Regions from separate parts of the Priestia sp. 3CA3 genome, predicted to be linked through region 3. Evidence: riboswitches for the same ligand, from Rfam matches in the RefSeq annotation. Region 3 holds a riboswitch; each other region holds the start of a gene.
The links. A riboswitch is a leader RNA that binds a small molecule or an ion and turns the genes downstream of it on or off. The one in region 3 is predicted to bind S-adenosylmethionine.
Positions count from the first base shown of each region.

Region 1: another riboswitch for S-adenosylmethionine. It lies ahead of AC1VNJ_RS24940 (Na+/H+ antiporter NhaC family protein); the one in region 3 lies ahead of AC1VNJ_RS15880 (trans-sulfuration enzyme family protein).
Region 2: another riboswitch for S-adenosylmethionine. It lies ahead of AC1VNJ_RS18835 (methionine ABC transporter ATP-binding protein); the one in region 3 lies ahead of AC1VNJ_RS15880 (trans-sulfuration enzyme family protein).
Region 4: another riboswitch for S-adenosylmethionine. It lies ahead of AC1VNJ_RS22215 (BMP family protein); the one in region 3 lies ahead of AC1VNJ_RS15880 (trans-sulfuration enzyme family protein).

Region 1 covers NZ_JBXENJ010000017.1:23,979-29,726, forward strand. The annotation lists gene AC1VNJ_RS24925 (transcriptional regulator SplA domain-containing protein) at 1-86, opposite strand, end outside; gene AC1VNJ_RS24930 (LacI family DNA-binding transcriptional regulator) at 172-1,131, opposite strand; gene AC1VNJ_RS24935 (hypothetical protein) at 1,256-1,384, shown strand; gene AC1VNJ_RS24940 (Na+/H+ antiporter NhaC family protein) at 1,424-2,734, opposite strand; SAM riboswitch class I at 2,820-2,926, opposite strand; gene AC1VNJ_RS24945 (ABC transporter permease) at 3,028-3,795, opposite strand; gene AC1VNJ_RS24950 (ABC transporter ATP-binding protein) at 3,788-4,699, opposite strand; gene AC1VNJ_RS24955 (YtoQ family protein) at 4,870-5,310, shown strand; gene AC1VNJ_RS24960 (ABC-F family ATP-binding cassette domain-containing protein) at 5,675-5,748, shown strand, end outside.
Region 2 covers NZ_JBXENJ010000007.1:64,479-70,226, reverse strand. The annotation lists gene AC1VNJ_RS18865 (acyl-CoA dehydrogenase family protein) at 1-286, shown strand, start outside; gene AC1VNJ_RS18860 (arsenate reductase family protein) at 402-758, shown strand; gene gcvH (glycine cleavage system protein GcvH) at 894-1,277, shown strand; gene AC1VNJ_RS18850 (YusG family protein) at 1,357-1,602, shown strand; gene AC1VNJ_RS18845 (toprim domain-containing protein) at 1,784-2,134, shown strand; gene AC1VNJ_RS18840 (thioredoxin family protein) at 2,149-2,448, shown strand; SAM riboswitch class I at 2,629-2,736, shown strand; gene AC1VNJ_RS18835 (methionine ABC transporter ATP-binding protein) at 2,868-3,893, shown strand; gene AC1VNJ_RS18830 (methionine ABC transporter permease) at 3,886-4,554, shown strand; gene AC1VNJ_RS18825 (MetQ/NlpA family ABC transporter substrate-binding protein) at 4,572-5,408, shown strand; gene AC1VNJ_RS18820 (carboxymuconolactone decarboxylase family protein) at 5,530-5,748, shown strand, end outside.
Region 3 covers NZ_JBXENJ010000005.1:332,400-338,147, reverse strand. The annotation lists gene AC1VNJ_RS15885 (trans-sulfuration enzyme family protein) at 1-539, opposite strand, end outside; gene AC1VNJ_RS15880 (trans-sulfuration enzyme family protein) at 520-1,668, opposite strand; SAM riboswitch class I at 1,740-1,857, opposite strand; gene AC1VNJ_RS15875 (hypothetical protein) at 2,024-2,686, opposite strand; gene AC1VNJ_RS15870 (spore coat protein) at 2,756-3,847, opposite strand; gene AC1VNJ_RS15865 (CotH kinase family protein) at 3,979-5,064, opposite strand; gene AC1VNJ_RS15860 (CotG/ExsB N-terminal domain-containing protein) at 5,236-5,748, shown strand, end outside.
Region 4 covers NZ_JBXENJ010000010.1:18,054-23,801, forward strand. The annotation lists gene AC1VNJ_RS22205 (ABC transporter permease) at 1-42, opposite strand, end outside; gene AC1VNJ_RS22210 (ABC transporter ATP-binding protein) at 17-1,549, opposite strand; gene AC1VNJ_RS22215 (BMP family protein) at 1,632-2,642, opposite strand; SAM riboswitch class I at 2,718-2,824, opposite strand; gene AC1VNJ_RS22220 (hypothetical protein) at 3,177-3,326, shown strand; gene AC1VNJ_RS22225 (hypothetical protein) at 3,417-3,785, opposite strand; gene AC1VNJ_RS22230 (YjgB family protein) at 4,188-4,772, shown strand; gene AC1VNJ_RS22235 (GNAT family N-acetyltransferase) at 4,800-5,642, opposite strand; gene AC1VNJ_RS22240 (cyclase family protein) at 5,639-5,748, opposite strand, start outside.

The DNA of each region.
Region 1 (5,748 bases), on a different contig from region 3:
ATATTGGCAACGTTTGCCGTATGAGGATTTCGGTAAATAACAAATACTTGATCTCCTACTTGATATTCTTTTTTCTCCACGATCATCATCCTTTTCTTCTTTCTTTACTCGTATGATGTCCGCTTTTACTCATTTTATCCGATAAAAACACGCGGTGAGATCATCAAGAATTTATACGCTTTTACGCTCAATAAACCGAAAAGGAAGCTCAATTTTTTGAGGATCCTTGCTCCTGACTAGTTTAAAAAGCGTTTCGCCCATTTCTTTGAGAGGAAGTTCGATCGTTGTGATTTGTAAATAAGAAGAAAGCGGATGATTATCAAAACCAATAATAGCTAAATCGCCTGGAACTGATATACCCGCTTGTTCGCACTGAGCTTTTATACCAATAGCGACTTGATCGTTTGTTACTAAAAGCGCCTGAGGCCGATTTTTCATCTGCACCAATTTTTTCACCACTTTTTCACCATCTGTCACGTTCAAACAGCCTTGAAACACCCATTCCGGATGATAAGGCTCATTTATTCTTTCTACATATTCTTTGTATGCTTGCTGTCTCTGTTGACTATTTGTACCCGTCATTCTTCCAATACAGTAGCCAATATCCGTATATCCTTTTTCTTTTAAATACATGAGCGCTTTCTTAAAAGCTGCATAATGATCAACGTATACGGAGCGAATAGAACGATTTTGTACGTTTTCGCACACGGCTATCGGCCCGTACTGCTGATAATATTCAATCGTGCTCCAGCTGCCTGCTCTAGAACAAATAATCACTCCATCAACCTGCTTTGTTTTTAGCATATGAAGCGCTTCTTCTTCTTTTTTTACATCATAGTTCGTCTGACAAATAACAAGCTGATACTGCTTTTCTAACGCTTGAGAGGCCACTCCTTCTAAAAGCAGACTGAAATAAGGATGATTAATAAAAGGCAAGACGACGGCAATCATATTTGTTTTCCCTTTTGATAAGTGAACGGCATTAATGTTTTGTTCGTAATTAAGTTCTTGAATTACTTCTTCTACCAGACGGCGCTTTTCTTCTTTTACATACGGATGATGATTTAAAACCCGTGACACGGTCGAAACAGATACACCAGCTTTTTTTGCGATATCTCGGATATTTGTCATGTTTTCACCTTTTTCTCTTGCGCTGAAACGCGTTTCATACTTTATTCTCATTATAAAGTGAAAAAGCAATAAGCTAAACCCGTTACAATCATGTTTTTATTCACTTATATAAGGAGGTCATATCATGGGTATTTTATTATTCATTTTATTATGCGGAATTGAAATCGGAGGAGCGGCTTATGCACTTAAACAAAATGAGACACTTTGGAAGGAGCTAGATGAAAAAAAGCCGACTGATTTTTTCAAACAGTAAAAAACCCTTAAAAAGAATGTTCTTTTTAAGGGTTTGATATTACGCAGCTTCTTTAGATGATTTTGATTTTTTATTTAAACGAGGAAAGCCAATTACAATCGCAATGATACCGCAAACCGCTGTTAACATTGGATAGAATGTAAATGGAATAATCTCAACCGGTGAAACTTTAGCAAATCCTGCTGCGAGAAGCATTTGTGCACCGTAAGGGATAAGCCCTTGAACGCTGCATGAAAACAAGTCGAGCAGACTGGCTGATTTACGATTATCAATTGAATACTTATCAGAGATTTCTTTCGCTAACGGACCTGCTGTAATAATTGAAATCGTGTTATTAGCCGTGGCTAAATTGGTTAAACTTACTAATCCAGCGATACTGAATTCTCCGCCTTTTTTTGTTTGAATGCGTCGTGTTAATAGGTTCAATAAGAACTGAATACCGCCGTTATAGCGAATGAGTTCAACCATTCCGCCAATTAAAAGAGATAAAATAATTAATTCCGACATTCCGCCAATACCTTCCGTCACAGTTTTAGCAAGAGAAGAAAGCGTGTAGCTTCCGTCAGCTAATCCAATCACGCCGGCTAATACAATTCCTCCGGTTAAAATGCTTAATACGTTTGCACCAAATATGGCAGCAACGAGTACGCCGACATAAGGCAAGATTTTAAACCAGCTAAAATCTTTAATTTCTACTGATGACGTATTGCCTAGCGTCATTACAAGTAATAAAATCACTGTAACAATCGCTGCAGGAAGGACAATAAAAAAGTTTACTTTTAATTTATCTGACATATTTGTTTTTTGCGTACGAACTGCCGCAATGGTCGTATCAGAGATTACGGATAAATTATCTCCAAACATTGCACCACCAACAACAGCAGCAATTGCCAATGTAATGGATACATGCGCCTGCTCACTGATTCCTACAGCGATAGGCCCTAACGCAGCGATCGTTCCCATTGACGTTCCCATCGAAATTGAAATGAATGCGCCAATAACAAAGATTCCGACTACCACTAAGCTTTGCGGAAGTACAGAAAGCGCTAAGTTTACCGTTGAATCAACAGCTCCCATGCCTTTAGCGACTTGAGAAAAAGCACCTGCCAAAATAAAAATAAGTACCATAATAATGATATCAGGATGCCCTGCTCCTTTAGCAAAGCGTTCCACTTTTACATTAAGTGAATCTTTGCGGTTCATAGCCAGCGCCACAATGGCTGCAATGATAATAGCTACTAATACAGGCAGCTTATAAAAATCTCCCGTTATAATTCCTGATCCGACAAACAGGACTAAAAAGACGCCCAGCGGTAACAGCGCCCAGCCGTTTCCTTTTTGTTGTTCCATTCTTAACACCTCTTGTTTACGTAATAAAAAAAGACCTCTTCTTATTGATAAGAAGAGGTCTCTTATTTGTATCATAAGATTACCCTTCTCATCTTCCAAACGAAACATCGTCTGCTGGATTTGGCACCGCACTGCGTACAGCCAGTTGCCGAGACATCATAGGGCCAGTCCCTCCGTCTCTCTTGATAAGAAGTTTATAGTTGTTTTAAAAATAGTCTTTCACTACTGTAATCTCTTTTTATTTAATTGTCAAATGCTATTTTAGAAAAATATATAGTGTGAAAATTCTCACATCAATTAGCTACGTCACGTTTTAAAAACGCCACCCACGCTACGCCTATAAAGAAGACAAAGTGTGCAACTAAGATGAAGATTGAAAATGGAATTGTCATTCCGTCAAACATCGTCTTCATTCCGTCCATATACTGCACAAAGTTTGTGTTGGCGAACAGTAAAAATTTCCCCCACCATAGACCAAACTGCGATACTATCCCAGTTACTGCTTTCGCCCCAATACTTACGACAATAGCTAGACTTGAAGCAAGCGCGCTGTTTCTAAATAAAGACGACAGCATGAATGCGAACGTCATCATCATAAACGTTTCCATATACGCGCTGTCATACGTAAGCGTAATGTTTTTAAGCAGCTGCGCATCTCCTTCTAGACTGGCAAATCCAAAGAACAATGCTCCCCATACAAACGAAAAAAGCAAATAGCTCAGCAAGTAATACAAGCTAATTAAAACGAGCGTTATGTACTTGGACGTTAAAATCGTTGAACGTCTAGCAGGGCGAATTAAAAGAAGCTTAATGGTACCCGCTTCAAACTCTTTTGCAACCATTGATCCTCCAACAGCAAGCGCGAAAAATTGAACGAGGATCAGCATGCCTGCACTAAATGACAGGAAATTCAATATGTTGTCTTCCGTTCCTGCGCTGTTTGCTACTTTCTTCATTAAAAGAGCCATACAAAGAGTTAAGATGCCGATTGTAATAAACGTGACTTTTGTACTTCTTTTGTAAAACCATTTCATATGTTCATTTTGAATTAACTTAAGCATGGTGCTCTCCCTCCGTAACGGACATAAACGAATCTTCAAGCGTCTCATAAACAGGAGTGATTCGGTAGACTAAAATATCGCTGTCCACTAATTTTCTATTCACAGCTGGAATTTGTTCTTTCATAATCACTACATCAATACTATCGGATTTTATTGTTACTTGGAATTCTTGAGATAAAAGATCCGCTGCTTGTTGCACGTCAGATACTTCAAATTCTACATACATCCCTTGATCTTGACGATTTGGAGATAGATCTTGAACAGCTTTTAACTCGCCGTTTTGAATAATACCAACGCGGTCACATAATGCTTCCACTTCTTTTAATAAGTGGCTCGCGATTAAAATTGAAATACCTTCTTCCCTGCAGAGGGTTTGTAAATATGTACGAAATTCTCTCATTCCCGCTGGGTCTAGACCATTTGTTGGTTCGTCTAGTAAAAGCAATGCAGGCTTATGTAAAATAGCTTGAGCTACTCCTAAACGCTGTCTCATCCCAAGGGAATACGTCTTCACTTTTGCATGAATGCTGTTTTCAAGCTTTACTAGCGCAATCACTTCATCCAAGCGTTCTGCCGTGATCCCTTCATGCATATTCGCAAAGTGTTTTAAATTTTGATAGCCCGTCAGATAATCATAAAACTCAGGGTTTTCAATAATCGCTCCAATTGATTTCATAGCTGATGTAAACTGTTCTTTTAAAGGAAACCCATTGACGGTAATTGTTCCCTTTGTTTCTTTAATGAGTCCTACGACGGTACGAATGAGCGTTGTTTTTCCAGATCCGTTCGGACCAAGCAATCCGAAAATCTCACCGCGCTCAACCGATAAGGATACATCATGCAAAATGGTTTTCTTCCCCATTACTTTACTGACATGATCTACTTGTAGCACTGTTTCTGTCATCATGTACATCCTTTCTTTAATTAGCAATACGCCTTCTATTGTTTCTCTTTTTTAACTATTTGTCTACTATAACCTTATTTTTGGAAAAGCAGCCCATTCAAATCATTCGTATTATCCGCTTACATTTGATAAAATAAAATAAATTTTAGTTAGAGGAGGACTTCTACATAATGAACTTAACCGTATACCTTGCCGGGCAAATTCACGATAACTGGCGAGACGAAATTAAAAACCAAGCGGAACAATTAAACCTTCCCCTTACCTTTGTCGGTCCTATGACAGACCATGACCGCTCCGACAACATTGGAGAAGAAATTTTAGGAAAACAGCCTAATGCTGTCTTAAAAGATGAAGCTGCTTCTCAAATTAATAATTTACGCACACAGGTGCTCCTTAAAAAATCTGATGTGGTCATTGCTTTATTTGGTGAAAAATACAAACAGTGGAACAGCGCAATGGATGCGGCGACAGCCATCGCATTAGATAAACCGCTAATTTTGGTTCGCCCTGAAAAACTGCACCACCCGCTTAAAGAACTGTCAAACAAAGCCCAAGTTGTAGTCGAAACGCCAGAACAGGCTCTTCAAGCACTAGCTTATATTTTTGAATAATAAATTTAGAAAGCTCTCAGGTTATTCCTCAGAGCTTTCTTTCGTTTTGAACATAAAAGTGAAGCGTGAAGAGTCGTTTTTTAAACCGTCTATGTTTTTCATAGATTGTATCCGTATAGCTCGATAAAATGAAAAACAATGTATATTCAACAATTTCTGTTTCCCTGAATATATTAGTTTGTCACTCAGTGTTTTGGTGAATGCTAGAATAATCAAGCGTTACCGCTCAAAAAATCCCTTAAATGGTTGACGAGTGCTTAAAGTGTCGGTTACACTTTATGTTTGAAATATTGTATTCATATCGCTCTTATCTCAAAAGAATGGTATAATTTTATAGATATTGAATTTGGAGGACTGCTCATACATGATTACAGTTAGTAATGTAAGTTTACGATTTGGCGACCGAAAGTTATTTGAAGATGTGAATATTAAATTCAC
Region 2 (5,748 bases), on a different contig from region 3:
ATATGCAATGGAATCTACTGTTTTACGTACTGAAAAAGCCATTTCCAAAACAGGAGTAGATCAAAACAGCTTAAAATTAAAATACACGCAAGTATTCTGCCAAGAAGCATTTAATCGAATCGAAGCAGATGCAAAAGAAACGTTAATTGGCGTTGAACAAGGTGATACGCTTAGAGTCATGCTTTCGTCTCTTCGCAAATTAACTCGCTATACACCAATCAATGTAATTAGCGTAAAGCGCGAGGTTGCAAAAACGCTTCTAGAAGTAGAGAAGTTCACAGTTTAAGGAAAAAGGAGCTCGTTTTGCGAGCTCCTTTTTGTTTAAGAAGCCTCTATCTAGGTAAATGATAAAGGATGTGTTAAAATACGAAAAAAGCTTAAAATAAAGGGTGGTTGACGAAATGTCATTATTTTTTTATTCATATCCAAAGTGCGGTACGTGCCGAAAAGCAAAGAAGTGGCTCGATGATAACGGAGTAGCATATGAAGAAATTCATATTGTAGAAAATCCGCCAACAAAAGAGCAGCTGCAAGCTTACTATCAGAACAGCGGCCTAGAATTAAAAAAATTCTTTAATACAAGCGGTAAAAAATATCGCGAGTTAGGTCTTAAAGATAAAGTAAGCAGTGCGAGTGAAGACGAACTTCTGTCTATTCTTGCGTCAGATGGCATGTTAATTAAGCGTCCGCTGCTAACAGATGGACAAAAAGTAACGCTTGGTTTCAAAGAAGAGCAGTTTGAGGACGTGTGGAAGTAAGTTTTCAAATAGAAAATTTTTACCTTTTACGTTACACTGTTAATAGGAAGTTATTTTAGGTTGTAGAAAGTGTTCTCCACGTTGAAGGCGCTTTTTATATAAACAAATTACGATACATATTTTGGAGGGATTAAGATGAGTACACCAAAAGATTTGCGTTATTCTGAAGAGCATGAATGGGTAAAAACAGAAGGAGACGTTGTCCGCGTAGGTATTACACATTTCGCTCAAGCTGAGCTTGGAGACATCGTATTCGTTGAACTGCCAGAAGTAGGAGCAACAGTAGAAGCTGACGAACCGTTTGGTAGCGTTGAATCAGTAAAAACAGTTTCTGAGCTTTACGCACCAATTAGCGGTGAAGTTGTAGCAGTAAACGACAACTTAGGCGATAGTCCTGAACTTGTTAATGAATCTCCATACGAAGAAGCATGGATGATTACAATCAAACCATCTGATGCTTCTCAAGTAGACAAGCTGATGACAGCAGAGCAATACGAAGAAATGACAAACGAAGGATAATATTCCTCCATAAATTGTCTTTATGAAAAGTTTTTGACTGGACACTCTATTAGTAAACAAGCTAAAGGAGTGTCTTTTTATGTTTGAAAAACAAAAAATGGACGTTACAGATCGCGTTACAGCTAAATTTCATGACGGCGGTATGAAATTATACGTTGATAAGCAGCCAATTGGTGAAGTTAGCTACGGAACAAGCGGCAATGAATACCGCTTTGAAGAAGGATATTCGCAAGAAAATAATAAGTTCTATCAATACGCGGACGTACAAAAACAAGGTGAAACGCAAAAATATACAGACTGCGATGAAGAAGCAGGATGGTGCTAAACAGTGGCAACTGCCGCTGTTTTTCTTGTTTTATAGAGATAATATGGCCTAAACTGCCTTTTAAAAGAGTTCTTTCTTGCAAATTTCTTTTAAAAAACAGGTGAACTGTGATACATTAACGAATATTGTATAGCATAAAGAAATGATGTTACTATACAACTGACGATTATGGGTGATGAAAATGGGGCTAATTGAAATTGAAAAAGTAATTATTGTCGAAGGAAAGTCAGATAAAAAGCGTATTCAAGATATCATTCGAGAACCAATTGAAATTATTTGTACAAACGGTACGATTAGTTTATCAAAGCTGGATGAAATTATTGACTGTACGTTTAACAAAGAGGTATACATACTCGTTGACTCTGATGATTCAGGGAATAAGCTGAGAAAACAATTTAAACGAGAGCTTCCGGAAGCAGAGCATCTATATATTGATAAAATGTACCGAGAAGTTGCTGCCGCCCCTAGACATCACATAGCAACAGTATTGCTGAGTGCCAATATCGATGTTAATGCAGAATTTTTAACATAAAAGGAATGAGCAACATGCAAGAATGGAGCGAAAAACAGCTGGATGATCAGTTAAAAGAAGGAGAAAGAGCCTTTATCTTTTTCCATACGCCTTTTTGCGGGACATGTCAGCTGGCAAAAAAAATGTTAACCGTGGCAGAAGCGATGCTGCCGGATGTAACCATCGGAATGAGCAATTTAAATTATATGCCTTCAAAAGCAGAATTATTTTCTATTGAAAGCGTACCTTGTTTGATTGAAGTGGAAAATGGTGAAATGGTAAAAAAACTCTACGCGTTTCATTCCATCGAGCACGTACTCGAGGAGCTTCGATAATCAAACGTTTGTTTAAAATGAAGAAGTGGAAAGAGAGCGAACCGTTGGGGCTGTTGAAATCTTGGGATATTATCCCAAGAACAAAATCTGTTGACAGCCTATCTGACACATGCTAAAATCACACTCATGAATGTTCATAAATGAATGAATATTTCCCAAAAACAAAATAATTGTTGCGAACTCTTATCAAGAGAGGTGGAGGGACTGAGCCCTGTGAAACCCGGCAACCGTCAGACTAACTGAAATGGTGCCAATTCCTGCAAAGCTATGCGCTTTGAAAGATGAGAGAAAGGATTAAATATCGAGCCTTTCTGTCATGCGCAGAGAGGCTTTTTTAATGGGGAAAATTGTTTTACGGCTTTTTCATCCTATAGGGCAACCTAACATAATTAAGTTTTTATTAAAGAAGGTGAAGAAATATGATTACATTAACAGACGTTACAAAAATTTATCAGGCCAAAAGCGGTCAAGTAACAGCTGTTGATAATGTGAATCTAACCGTTAACCAAGGTGAAATTTACGGAATTATTGGTTATAGCGGAGCGGGGAAAAGTTCTTTGATTCGCTTGCTAAACGGATTAGAAACACCAACGACAGGAACGGTCGAAGTAGCAGGTAATGATATTGGAAAAATTAAAGGCGGAAAACTCAGAAAAGCTAGACAAGAAATTAGTATGGTATTTCAGCACTTTAATATCTTGTGGTCGCGTACGGTACGAGAAAATATTGCCTTTCCGTTAGAAATAGCAGGGATTTCAAAAGAAAAAAGAATGAAACGAGTAGACGAACTTATTAAGCTAGTCGGGCTTGAAGGGCGTGAAGATGCTTATCCATCACAGCTTAGCGGCGGACAAAAGCAGCGTGTTGGGATTGCTCGAGCGCTAGCGAACAATCCAAAAGTATTGCTTTGTGATGAAGCAACATCAGCGCTTGATCCTCAAACGACAGATTCTATTTTAGATTTGTTAGTAGATATTAATGAGAAGCTAGGGTTAACCATTGTATTAATTACTCATGAAATGCACGTCATTCGTAAAATTTGTCATCGAGTAGCCGTTATGGAAAATGGGGCAGTAGTAGAAGAAGGACAAGTGCTAGAAGTATTCAGAAAACCTAAGCAGCCGATTACAAAACGATTCGTTCAACAGATTTCTGAACCAGAGGAAACGTTTGAAACGATTGAACAAGTAAAAGAGCTGTATCCAAGCGGGCAAATTATTCAGCTGACGTTTGTTGGCGGAAAAGCAGAGCAACCGCTCATTACAACGATTTTAAAACAGTTTGATGTAACGATTAATATTTTGCAAGGAAAGATTTCTCATACACAAACAGGTTCATACGGGACGTTGTTCGTTCATTTAGACGGAGAATTAACAGAAGTTGAAAAAGTCATTGCATACATTCATGAGCAGCAGGTAGAAGTGGAGGTAATGACAAATGCTTGAGAAACTATTTCCAAACGTTATTTTAGATGATTTTATTCAAGCGACAAATGAAACACTATATATGACGGCTATTTCAGTTGTAGCCACATTTGTTCTAGGTATTTTATTGGGCTTGCTTTTATTTTTAACGTCCAAAGGACAGCTTTGGCAAAACAAACCTTTATATGCCATTGTGTCGGCGGTTGTAAATATCTTTCGTTCCATTCCATTCATTATTTTAATTGTTTTACTGATTCCATTTACCAAAGCATTGGTAGGAAGTATTTTAGGCGCTAATGCAGCGTTACCGGCTTTAATTGTTGGAGCAGCACCATTTTATGCGCGTCTTGTAGAAATTGGTCTGCGTGAAATTGATAAAGGTGTTATTGAAGCTGCTAAATCAATGGGAGCCACAACAAGCACTATTATCTTTAAAGTGCTGTTACCTGAATCGCTGCCAGCTTTGATTTCCGGTTTGACAGTAACAACCATTGCGTTAGTCGGCTATACGGCAATGGCGGGTGTGATTGGAGCTGGAGGTCTTGGAAACCTTGCATATTTAGAAGGATTCCAGCGCAGTCATAATGACGTAACGCTAGCCGCTACGATCTTAATTTTGATTATTGTATTTATTATCCAACTTATTGGAGATGCGATTACTGCAAAAATTGATAAAAGATAAAGGGAGGATTATTTATTATGAAAAAATGGCTTTCAGCTTTAGCATTAACATCTGCGCTAGTAGTAGGATTAGCGGCGTGTGGATCTAACAATGGATCAAAAGATGAAAAGAAAATTGTCGTGGGTGCATCTAATACGCCTCATGCTGAAATTTTAGAACAAGCAAAACCTATTTTGGAAAAACAAGGAATTGATTTAGAGATTAAAAAATTCCAAGATTACATCTTACCGAACACAGCTCTTGCAAACAATGAAATTGATGCCAACTACTTCCAGCACGTTCCTTATATGAATTCAGTGCTAAAAGATCATAAAGGTGAAAAAGGGTATGATTTCGTAAGTGCCGGTGCCATTCACATTGAACCAATTGGTATCTACTCTAAAAAATACAAAAGCTTAAAAGATCTTCCGAAAAACGGCACAGTTATTATGCGTGATGCAGTAGCAGAGCAAGGACGTATTTTATCGATTTTTGAAAAAGCTGGCGTGATCAAATTAAAACCAGGCGTAAAGAAAACAGACGCACAAATTAAAGATATTGTAGAAAACCCTAAGAATTTAAAATTTAAAGCCGATGTTGAAGGCGGATTGTTACCTCAAATGTACAAAAACAATGAAGGTGACGCTGTTGTTATCAATGCTAACTATGCTATCGATGCTGGTTTAGATCCAGTAAAAGATCCAATCGCAGTGGAAAGCAAAGAAAACAACCCATATGCAAACATCATTACGGTTCACAAAGGTGACGAAAATAAAGATACAGTGAAAGCTTTAGTAAAAGTTCTTCACTCTAAAGAAATTCAAGACTACATTAAAGAAAAATACAAAGGCGGAGTATTGCCGGTAAATAAATAATAGAAGAAAAGCGCTTGCCCACTCTGGGCAAGTGCTTTTTTGTATGCATCAAAACGAATAACTCTTATTTTTCTCACGCATACTAACCGTGAAAACTTTACTGATGATGGGAGCTGACGTTATGCAGCAAGAAGCACGTCATTCAACTGAGCAAGCACTTCATGATTATAAAATGGGTGTTGGGAAATTTAGCGAAAAATTGCCGGAAGTAACAAAAACGTTTAATGCGTTTACTGAAGCATGTTTTGGAGAAGGTTCTCTTTCTAAAAAAGAAAAGCAGTTAATCGCGCTAGGAATCAGCGTAGTAGCTCAAGACGAGTACTGTATGATTTATCATACA
Region 3 (5,748 bases):
AACGTGTTATCCACAATTGTAAGGAGATTGTGCTCCTTCGCCAAACTTGCTACTGCTTTAATATCCGTTACCTGTAAAAATGGATTTGAAGGGCTTTCGATATAAATAGCCTTCGTATCTTTTGTAATAGCTTCTTCTACTTTCTCAACCTTCGTTGTATCAACAAAAGTTGTTTTGATACCAAACTTTGAAAATAATCGTGTTAATACACGATATGTCCCGCCGTACGTATCGTGTGAAACTAAAATTTCATCCCCTGATTCAAAAATAGATAACACCGATGAAATAGCAGCCATACCTGATGAAAAAGCAAAACCAGCGTATCCATTTTCTAGCTGAGCAATAGTGTTTTCTAAAGCCTCACGCGTTGGGTTTCCTGAACGAGAATAGTCATAGCGGCCGTTGTTCGTCTCATCTTCTTGGTTAAATGTAGATACTTGATAAATAGGTACGTTAACCGCTCCAAAATGACCGTCAATTCCTGTATTTGCATGAATTAAGTTCGTACCAAATCTATGTTTATTGTTGTTGGTATGCATCAAATGCCTCCTTTAAATCTTTAATTAAATCATCTGCGTGCTCAATTCCAACTGATAATCGAAGTAAACAGTTTGTTACTCCGACACGATTTCGAATTTCCTCCGGAATGTCAGCGTGTGTTTGACGAGCTGGGAATGTCATTAAACTTTCCACGCCTCCTAAGCTTTCTGCAAATGTAATAACTTTAACATTTTCTAAAAGTACTGACACGATGTCAGGGTGTGAGACAGCAAAAGAAATCATGCCTCCAAATCCAGTTGCTTGTTTCTTCATGATTTCATAGCCCGGATGTGTTTCAAGACCAGGGTAATACACTTTTTCCACGAGATCATGAGCAGTAAGCCAATTTGCAATTTTCAGTGCGTTTTCGTTATGTTTTTCCATACGAAGCGCTAGCGTCTTAATACCGCGCAATAACAGCCAGCTATCTTGTGGACCTAAGATTGCCCCAGCTGCATTTTGATAAAAACGAATTTTTTCTCCTAAGCTACTACATCGAGCGACTACAAGACCAGCAACTACATCATTATGACCCCCAATGTATTTGCTTGCACTATGTATCACAATATCTGCTCCAAGCTCTAAAGGACGCTGATAGTAAGGGGACATGAATGTATTGTCAATGATAGTAAGCAAATCATGCTGTTTAGCTAACGCAATTGCTTCTGGCAAATCAGTCACGTGCATCATTGGATTTGTAGGTGTTTCAATGAATAAAGCTTTCGTGTTGGGACGAAGCGCATCTTTTACTTGCTCGAGATGGGCTGTGTTGACGTACGAAACAGTAATTCCTTGCTCTGAAAAGATTTCATTTAGTACTCGGTACGTTCCTCCGTATAAATCCTCTGATACAATTAAATGATCTCCGTTTTTAAATAGCGCTAAAACTGACATTACACCCGCCATTCCTGAAGCGAATGCTACTCCTACTTCGCCTTTTTCTAAAGCAGCAATTGCTTCTTCCAATGCCGTACGAGTAGGATTTGCCGTACGTGCATAGTCAAATCCTGTACTTTGCCCTAAAGCAGGATGAGCAAATGTTGATGCTTGGTAAATGGGTGTTGTAATAGAACCTGTTGAAGGGTCACGACCTACTCCTGAACGAACTAATAAAGTTTCAATTTTCATCTATTTCTCTCCTTAACTCAAAATAAAAAACACTCTTCACAGATGGAAGAGTGTTCGTTTATACACGATTTCTCTCATCTGTTAGAACAATACTGATGTTCCACAGGAATTAGCACCGTTCAAATGAATGTTTCATTTGATGGTTGCCGGGCATCGCAGGGCCAGTCCCTCCGCCACTCTTGATAAGAGTTCTATATAATTGTTGGTGGTTAACGTTTGTTGTTACTAACTTTAATAAAGATTTTCTTTATTGTCAACATAATTTTCTAAAAAATTTAAATCATCTCATTTGTTTATTCAATATACTTGTCCTGATAAGTACATAAAAAAAGAGACGACACCGAGGTCTCTTTTTCTAAGGCAAGTGCACAGATTTTACGTGAGCTAACTTCCAATACATACTTTCTCCATTTGCCGTAATTAGTTCAACAATATTATTAGAAACTTCTTTAAGTACGCCAATTTTTTCTGATTGATCCCCTAAATCTAATACGACCAGTTGATTTTCATATTTTTTAAGCTGCTCTTCAAAGTTTCTGACAAAAGGTGCAGAGGCAGGCCTTACTGGGAGCTCTTTGTCACTTAAAGAATAAGGGGTTAACTCATTACTATAAGGGGTAAGCCATTTCAAATGATGTAGAGAAACAAAGACATTTTTATACACTGGAGAATAAAACACAAGATAATCATTCAGCACGCTTGTAATATAGCCATGCAATGATTTTCCTCCTGTTACATAAATTTCAATAAATTTCCCTTTTGCCTGCTGTAAAATATTACGATAAGAAATCCGCTGACTTTCTTCTATTAAGTTCTCTTCTATGGTTCGTAAAGGTGTATAATCTTCTTCTGAAACCTCTCGCAAGCGATGTATGTGTAAAAGAGGAATATACAAATAATCATGTCCATTATATAAAACCATTACATCTAACCCGAGATCAACAAGTTTTCCTATAAACGTTGTTTTCCCTGATATATCGACTTCAACAATTTTATCAATATAATGATTCATACTCATTCTCATTCTCCTCCTTTTTCCTATATGATAGAAAAGGTGCTTTATAAGCACCTTTTACGTTCCAGTTCGTCATGCTTTCCAACGATAATTTTTCGTTTTAATAACTTTTTCACCTGGTGTTGAAGAGCGTGAACCCGTACGGCGTCCTCCCGAGCGATCGTCTGTGCGACCTCCTGTACGTCTTCCGGTACGTCTTCCGGTACGGTCTCCAGTACGGCCATCCGTGCGACCTCCGGTTCTATCTACTGTAGTTGACTCTTGCATAGAATCTTCTTCATTTGTATCTCCATTTTGCTCAGAATTTTCTTCATTTTGCTTGAAAGATCCTTTTGATCCTAAGGCAATGGTTTTTACGTGTCTTGGTTGTAAACGTAAAACTTGATTATTTTGTACAAGAGTAAAGTTTCCACTGCGGCTTTGAACTAATACACCTTCCACAGCCTCTGGGCCTCCACCGTTAATAGCTACCCATCTATGTGAAAACTCTTCAAACAGTTCATTAAAACTTTTCGCTTTGATATAATCAGGTGTTTCTTCAACTAATAATGGATTTTGCGGAACAACAGGTGTATTTTTGCTTACAACTTCACTTACACTCTTTATATGCTCTACATTGATATAAACGACGCCGTCATCTTCTGTTAATAATACGACATACGCAGATTCAAATGAGCCTAATACGTCAAGGATTTTACCCACTTTCTTCTCTGGACCACCTTGATTTATTTGCACCTGCTTATCTTTCATTAATAATAGAGTACCTGCAAATGTGTTAGCTCTGTGAAGTTCTACTTCACTATTAAATCCAGAAAATGTTTGTGCCGAATTAGACTTCGTATCCTCTGTAATGCTTTTAACATGGGCAAGCTGATAATAAATAAATGTATACTGCTGCTGTGGAATAAGCTGAGCCGGCTGATTATTTTGCTGGTTGTTATTTTGATTTGTTTCAAGAGCAAGTGTTAAATAATCTGATTGAACGTCAATTAAATATCCCGTTTTAGATTCAGGCCCTCCGCGATAGACAGTTACTACTCTCCCTTTTAATGGTTTAAAGTGGGCAGAGTAGCCCGTGCTTTCAGATTGTTGAACTTTACGAGCGCGACTACGATTGGCATTTTGAGTTTGGTCTTGATTTTGGTCGTAGTAATAGTTACTCATTATTTTTCCTCCTTATTAATTGTCCTTATTGGTCATTCATAATGTATATATACGTATCATGTACAGCTATTGTCTTCCTGCATTTGCCTATTATTCTTAAATTCCACTTTTGCCTATCAGTCTAGTAAAATTCAAAAATCAAAAAGATGACTTTTAATGTACGCTGTTCGGTCTTTTACGAAAGAAAGCATAAGGTCTGGTTCCTTATGGAATTGCTCCAAGTTATCTTTTACGTAAGGATCTTTTAATACATATGGAGCAATATACTCATGCAGTTGATAAATGATTGGTTTCATGTATTCTATTGTAAATTGATTATTTAGAACATTGTTCATTTTTTGAATATATCTCTTTTTAATGCTGTTCACCGCCAGTAAGCGAGCTGTAAGCGTATTAAATCCTTGTGCACGGACATAGTCTCCTTCCATTACTTTTCCATTTACATCTCTTCCCCAAGTTGCATCATAATCCCATGGAATTAGTTCAAAGCGCCCGCTTTCATGATTTAGATAGAGCGCATAGTTATGGACAAAACCGTCGTAATTCTGCATACAAATAATACCGACTAACCAAGATAAGTAGCGGTCGACGTTCAGGTACTTCTCAATATTCTGTTCGAATTCCGTATTTGTCCATGTATTAAGATTAAATATAAACTTTTCTAATTTTTCCTCGTCTCCTTCTCTCACTGCTTTATCTTCATATCCAGATAACAAAGTTGTTTTTGGCTTTTTATCCAAATCGCTCATCAAAGAAAAATTAGCATCTCCGTCTACTGCATAAAATATAGATCCATCCGCTAAATTTCTTTTTTTCAAAAATAGTTCATCTACCGATTCGAGCTGAAGATATATTCCTTCATTTTTCCCATTAATCTTAAGAGTGACAAACTGAGAGTGGGGAGATAAAACATCTAAAGAAGAGAAAAAATCGAGGGACAATTTGTTACGCATAAGCGATGGATCTTTGTATTCAGCGTTTAGGTGTATTTCTTTGGCGCGCTGAAATATTTTCGGAGAATAAAATTCAATATAATATGACTTTTTCTTCATCTTCCGAATATGTGAGCCTCTTAGGAGCAAATCAATATCGTAGCGTTTTTTGTTAAACTTCATCGTTGCCTGAACCGCTTCTTCTGACCAAATATCTCTTTGCATTTCCTTTAAATCTTTTACATTCACAAACAGAGCGTATTGAGGGACTTCTTTTTGCTTCATGATTCGACCACCTTTCTTCAATTATTAAAGTATATGAAGGGTAAATTCTCCATGATACCCCGCAGCATCAACTATTTCCGCAAACTCCACTTTTGACTCATATCAAGGACAAGCATCAGCGCGTATTCTATTAATGCAAGACCTAGTCCAATTGACAAGGAGGTTTTTGTATTGCATATTACACCTGAAGAAATTAAAGAGGCTGCTGAAGCCCTAGAATGTACAGAACTGAAATCTTTTATGTTTCAAGAGCCAACTGCCGGTCCACTAACAAAGGCACGTCGCTCTTCTCGTAGCACTGGCCGCCGCTCTCGCCGTTCTACCCGCGGTACGCGTCGCTCTTCTCGCGGCTCTCGTCGTTCTACTCGCCGTTCTCGTCGTTCTACTCGCGGCTCTCGCCGTTCTACTCGCGGCTCTCGTCGTTCTACTCGCGGCTCTCGTCGTTCTACTCGCCGCTCTCGCCGTTCTACTCGCCGTTCTCGCCGTTCTACTCGCCGCTCTCGTCGTTCTACTCGCCGCTCTCGTCGTTCTACTCGCCGTTCTCGCCGTTCTACTCGCGGCTCTCGTCGTTCTACTCGCCGCTCTCGTCGTTCGACTCGCCGCTCTCGTCGTTCTACTCGCCGCTCTCGTCGTTCTACTCGCCGCTCTCGTCGTTCTACTCGCGGCTCTCGTCGTTCTACTCGC
Region 4 (5,748 bases), on a different contig from region 3:
TGGCTGGATTAATGATTTAAGAAGTTTCTGCAACTGTATCACCTTCTACCGTTCCTCCTGCCATTAATATGCTTAATGTCTCTTCCGTTGCTTCTTCCCTTGTAAGCTCTCCAACAATACTGCCTTCGTACATAACTAAAATTCGATCTGATAGTGAGATAATCTCCGACAGTTCTGAAGACACAAGTAAAATAGCAGATCCATTATTCCGTTTTTGAATCAATGCATCATGAATACGTTCCATTGCTCCGATATCCACTCCTCGCGTTGGTTCAGCAGCAAGTAGAAAAGAAGTGTTTTGGCCAAGCTCTCTGGCAACAATCAATTTTTGCAGATTCCCCCCTGAAAGTTCTCCAGCTTTTTGCTTAGATGAAGTGGCTTTAATGGAAAATTCATTTATCCATCCCTCCACGCTCGACTTGAATATCTTTCTTTTCAGCCAGCCCATCTTCGAGTAAGAAGCTTTATACTGATAGCCCATCAGCGCATTTTCCTCGATCGTATCGTCTTTAGAGGCTCCCCACATATAGCGGTCTTCTGGAATATGAGCAATTCCTGCCTCTCTTCTTTCACGCACAGATCGCCCTGTAAGATCTTCATCTCCAAGTTTGATACTTCCGGTGTCTGTTTCTACTAATCCAGCAATTGCTTGAAGCAGCTCTGACTGCCCATTTCCTGAAACCCCTGCAATACCGACAATTTCGCCTGCAGAAACGTGAAGAGACACATTTTGCAACACGTTTTTTTGTCCTTTTCCTTTTAAAAAGAGATTTTGTACGCTTAAATGAGAAGTGCTTTGTGATGGCACTCTTGCAGGACGCTCTTTTAATTCTCGTCCTACCATCAGCTTGGCTAAATGGTGAGCATTAGTAGATTCTTTATTTGTGACGCCGGCTACTTTACCATTTCGCAGAACCGTGATGCGGTCCGCTACTTCCATCACTTCTTGCAGCTTATGTGTAATAATAATGATGCTTTTTCCTTGTGAAGCCAAAAAACGGATTGTTTTTAATAGTTCCTTCACTTCATGAGGAGTAAGTACAGCGGTAGGCTCGTCTAAAACAATGATTTCTGCTCCTTGATACAGCACTTTTAAAATTTCAATCTTTTGCTGTTCTCCAATTGAGCAATGCTTTACTTTTTTATGAACATCTACTGAAATCTGATAGGTTTGGGTTAATTGCTGAACATCCTCTTTCGCCTGCCTTCTATTAAAAAAGAGACCTTTCTTTGGCTCATGCCCCAAGACAATATTTTCAGCCACTGAAAAATGAGGAAAAACCATAAAATGCTGATGCACCATGCCTATTCCGTTTTTAATCGCATCCGCAGGAGATGAAAACGAGACGGTTTTCCCATGTAGCTGAATACTTCCTGAACTCGGCTTTTCCATTCCGTAAAGCATCCTCATCAACGTTGTTTTACCAGCACCGTTCTCTCCGACCAGCGCGTGAACCTCGCCTTTTTTTAGCGTAAAAGACACGTTATCGTTTGCTAAAAATGAACCGTATTTCTTCGTTAAATTCGTTAACTGCAGCAGCTCACTCATTCCATTCATTGCTCCTTTCCCCTTTAGGTTTTTTTCAAAAATAAGAAAGAGAAGCCAGCCTTACTCGACTTCTCTTCTCAACTCACTTTGCTAACGGATCTTTTACCACTGTTTTTCCATCAATAATCGAATCTTTAATTTCTTTTAATTGATTAATCACATCTTGTCCTACAAAGTCACTAAGAGGCGTCTTGCTGTCTTGAGTCACATACGTTAACCCAACACCTTTTTCTTTTAAGCCGTATGTCACTACGCCCGATTTAAATTTGTCATTTGCGAGTGCTTCTACCGTTTCATAAGCAGCTGCATCAGATCCTTTTAACTGCGATAAAACGATATGCTCAGGATCTACTTCCGTACGGTCAATATCTTGTCCTGCCGTATAAAAACCTTTTTCTTTTGCTGCTTCAAATACACCCAAGTCGCCTACTGCTGATGCTCCGGCGATAAAATCAGCGCCTTTTGAAGCTTGTAAAATAGCAAGTTCTTTTGCTTTAGCTGGATCAGAGAAGCTTCCAACATAGTTTACTAGAAACTCTGCTTTTGGATTTGTTGATTGTAATCCTTCTTTAAAACTTACCGTCCATTTTTTTAATAATGGAATATCATCAGCTGCAACCATTCCTACTTTATTCGTTTTCGTAATCAATCCTGCCGCTGCTCCTAATAAATATGAAGCTTCTTGCTCACGAAATACAACGCTTCTTACATTTGGTAAATCGACCACTGTATCAATAATCGCAAATTGACGCTGCGGATTTTCTTGAGCTACTTTTTTCAACGCATCTTCGGATTCAAAAGAAGATGTAATAATCAAGTCATAATTTTCGGCTACCGCAGCACGCAAATTACTTTCAATGGCTGCTTGGTCCGTAGATTCAATTGTCTTTACATCAATGTTATACTTCTTCCCAGCGCGCTTTGCTCCATCATCCATTTGCTGAAAAAACGGGTTAACTCCAATCTTTTCAGGCAAAACAAGAGCAATTCGCTTCTTTCCTTTCTCTTCACTTCCACTGCTTTTTGTACTTTTTGACTGACAGCCCGTTACGAGTAATACAAGCGCAACTGCTAAAATAAGAAATCTCTTCATTTAACTTACTCCCCCTATAATATAAAAAAAGCTCTTCCTTTATATAAAGGAAGAGCTCGTTAACCAAACGTCTCTTCCTCATCTTCAAGAACATACTGTTCTTAAGGATTTGGCACCATTCTGTCATAGACAGTGGTTGCCGGGTTTCACAGGGCCAGTCCCTCCACCTCTCTTGATAAGGAAAACAATAGCTATTTATTTTATGTAATATAGTCAATATTAATAGTTTTTCAACAATTGTCAATATTATTTTTCTTTTTCACGCAAAAAAACTTCAAAAACAGATAGGATTATACGGTTTTAGTCTACTAAAATATAAAATAAAAGTTAAAGCCTTTACCTCACTTCTTGAATCATTCTATACTTCTTCACAAAGCACTTATACTGAATCTGTTGACGGTCAAGAGGGTTTAGTGGTAGCAAATAAGTTCTATTATACCTCTTCGGTTAATGTGTTATTAATTGAAACTACTTTACCAATAATGTTAGATTTTTCCTTAGTAATATTGTTAAGAGGTGTTAACGGTGAAATTAATGAAAGAACTATCTGGCATAGCTATTGGGCTTATTATCGCTTTAGCCGTTTCAAAAACATTTTTTGATACCCCGACCAACATTGGAATCATAGTTATTTTTATTACGAGTATGATCGTAACAGGGATAGCAAGAGTAAAACTAAGATGAGATAATCTAACAAAAAAACGCCACCTTTTATTCGCAAGGTGGTGTTTTCTTTTAATGATTTTAGTATGTAGTAATTCCAAGTGAAGGCTTTTACCCTTCTCCATCAATCATCGTATACTTCCTAGCAAAGCGCTTGTAGTAAATTTGCTCATCCTCTTGTCCATTGTTAAAAACAAGTCGGTTATGATCAATATCTTTCTCTTTTAACACATAGCCTTTTTCATCCATCAGTTGAATATATTCATCTAAATGTCCTTTTTTCACCATATAGTAAAGAACATTATCTGAATCCGTAGTCTTTGCTACATCTTGACTTCCCACTTCTAACTTGAATACGGCTGTTGCTGTTTGAATGGGACGGTAGTCTCCAAACACCTTTTCCCAGTTTAGTAGTAGCAGCGCGCCGAAGATTATGATACATCCTCCAGCGGCTACGGTTAGTACAAATCGTTTTGACACTTCTTTCTCTCCTTTACATTCTTTTTCTTCTATTTAACACAACAGATTGCCCTAAACTTGTTTTGACGCCAAGCCCTAGATACACAGCTGCAATATATATTTTTAACAAATACTTGATTTATTGTATCATACTTACAGTTATTATCTAGTTTTTTATAAAGACTTAGAACCCTCCCTATATTACGTTTTTTTACATAATAAAGGAATAAAAACAAATCTTTTTACCTATGAGAAATGAATCGTTTTTTGCTTTTCACCTTACCTGACGTTTATATTCTGAAAGGCGTGTTACATTATATATATCAGTTATCAACTCAACTAAGACTCCTTGACCATTCTGGCCTACCTTCTCTTTTAGGTAGACTGAGATTGCTAAATCGTTATATATAGGAGGAAAAAATCATGAAAATGAAACAACGACTATCAAAAGCGGCTGCTGCTGCGACGATTACAGGAATTGCTGCGTTTGGATTTGCTCCTGTCGCTCAGCTTGATACCCCAGCACACGCAGCTACATCTCAAGAAACAAGCAGCCAAAGTCAAACAGCTGTAAAAAACATTAACGAAATTTATAACGCCGCGGTGCAAGGTGAAGTGCCGCGATTAACAGCAGACTTTAAAATTGGCAAAACCCTGCGTAAAGATGTTCGGGATCAGTTCGGTCCTCCGCCTGAAGGTTCATCAAATAACTTTGACTACTATCATGCGGAAATGGGCCATCCTGGATATGCATTTGGCTATGACCAAAATAATGTCATTAACGAAATTCGCTATTTTGGTACAAATGTAGAGCGTCAAACAAATTTAGGGTCCATCACGCAAGCTAACTTAAAGAAAGAATTAGGTCAGCCAAACTTTACAAGCAAAGTAAAAGGTGATGGTACGACTCAAACGAGATACACGTATCACGCCGGCGCCTATGATCTTGAATTTATTTTTGATGATAGCAAAACGTTGAATCACGTAAACTTAGTTGCAAAACCTTAAGAAATAGAAAAAGTAGCAGGCAGCCTGCTACTTTTTTTCATGAAATAAAACTAATGCGGAATCAGCTACGTGTTCATACCCAATCTCCATGTAAATCTTGTTAGACGTAGGGTTTGTCGTGTCCGTGTATAGACTTGTTGTTTGAAAACCGCTGTCTAGCATAAGCTGAGAAAGCGTGGACACACAGCTTGATGCATAGCCTTTTTTACGTTCTTCCCGCGGCGTGTACACAAAGTTAATCGTAACGTTGTGGGTTGTCGGACGCGTAGCATTAGCAATGGACACATACTTCCCGTTCACTTCCCATAAAAATAGCCGTTCTGCTTTAATAAAAGTTTCGCCTGTTTTGACAGCTTGCTCTTTTGATACAGGCTCTCCAATGACGCCCATAAACTCCCAAATCCATTCCTTCACGAGCGGAATATGCTCTGATCTTGCTTTTACCAGCACTCCTTCCGCGTCCGCAGCTTTTTTCACTTTGTCTAACCGATAAATGCGCTGATCCATTTTCAACGAAGCTTCTTGATTTTTTAGCGCTGCTAGTTTTTGAGAAAGATATAAAACCGTTTGCCTTTCTCCAACTAAGCCCGGTACGGCGGTTTCTTGTAACAGCTCCGCTACTTCGTTCAGCTCATCATTCGTTAGCTTCTGTATTTGAGACAGGATGATTTGCTGAGGATGGGTTTGCAGTAACACAAGCGCAGCACGGCTGTCTTTTAAAATAACACCCATAAAATTTGGTTTGCTGTTTTCCTGCAAGCTTTGTAAAATGCCAAGCGCTAAGTTGTGAAGAACTTCATTTTTCTCTAAAAGCGGCTCGACTTGGTTTTTAAATTTCTGCACTTCCCTGTATCTATGTAACTGGATCATTTTCTTTCTAACTCCGCAAATGCTCTTACCGGAAACGTTCCGGCTCCTTTTATTTTAGGAGGCACGGCGTAAAATAAAAAGGACTCCGTTAGTTGATCTAAGTGAC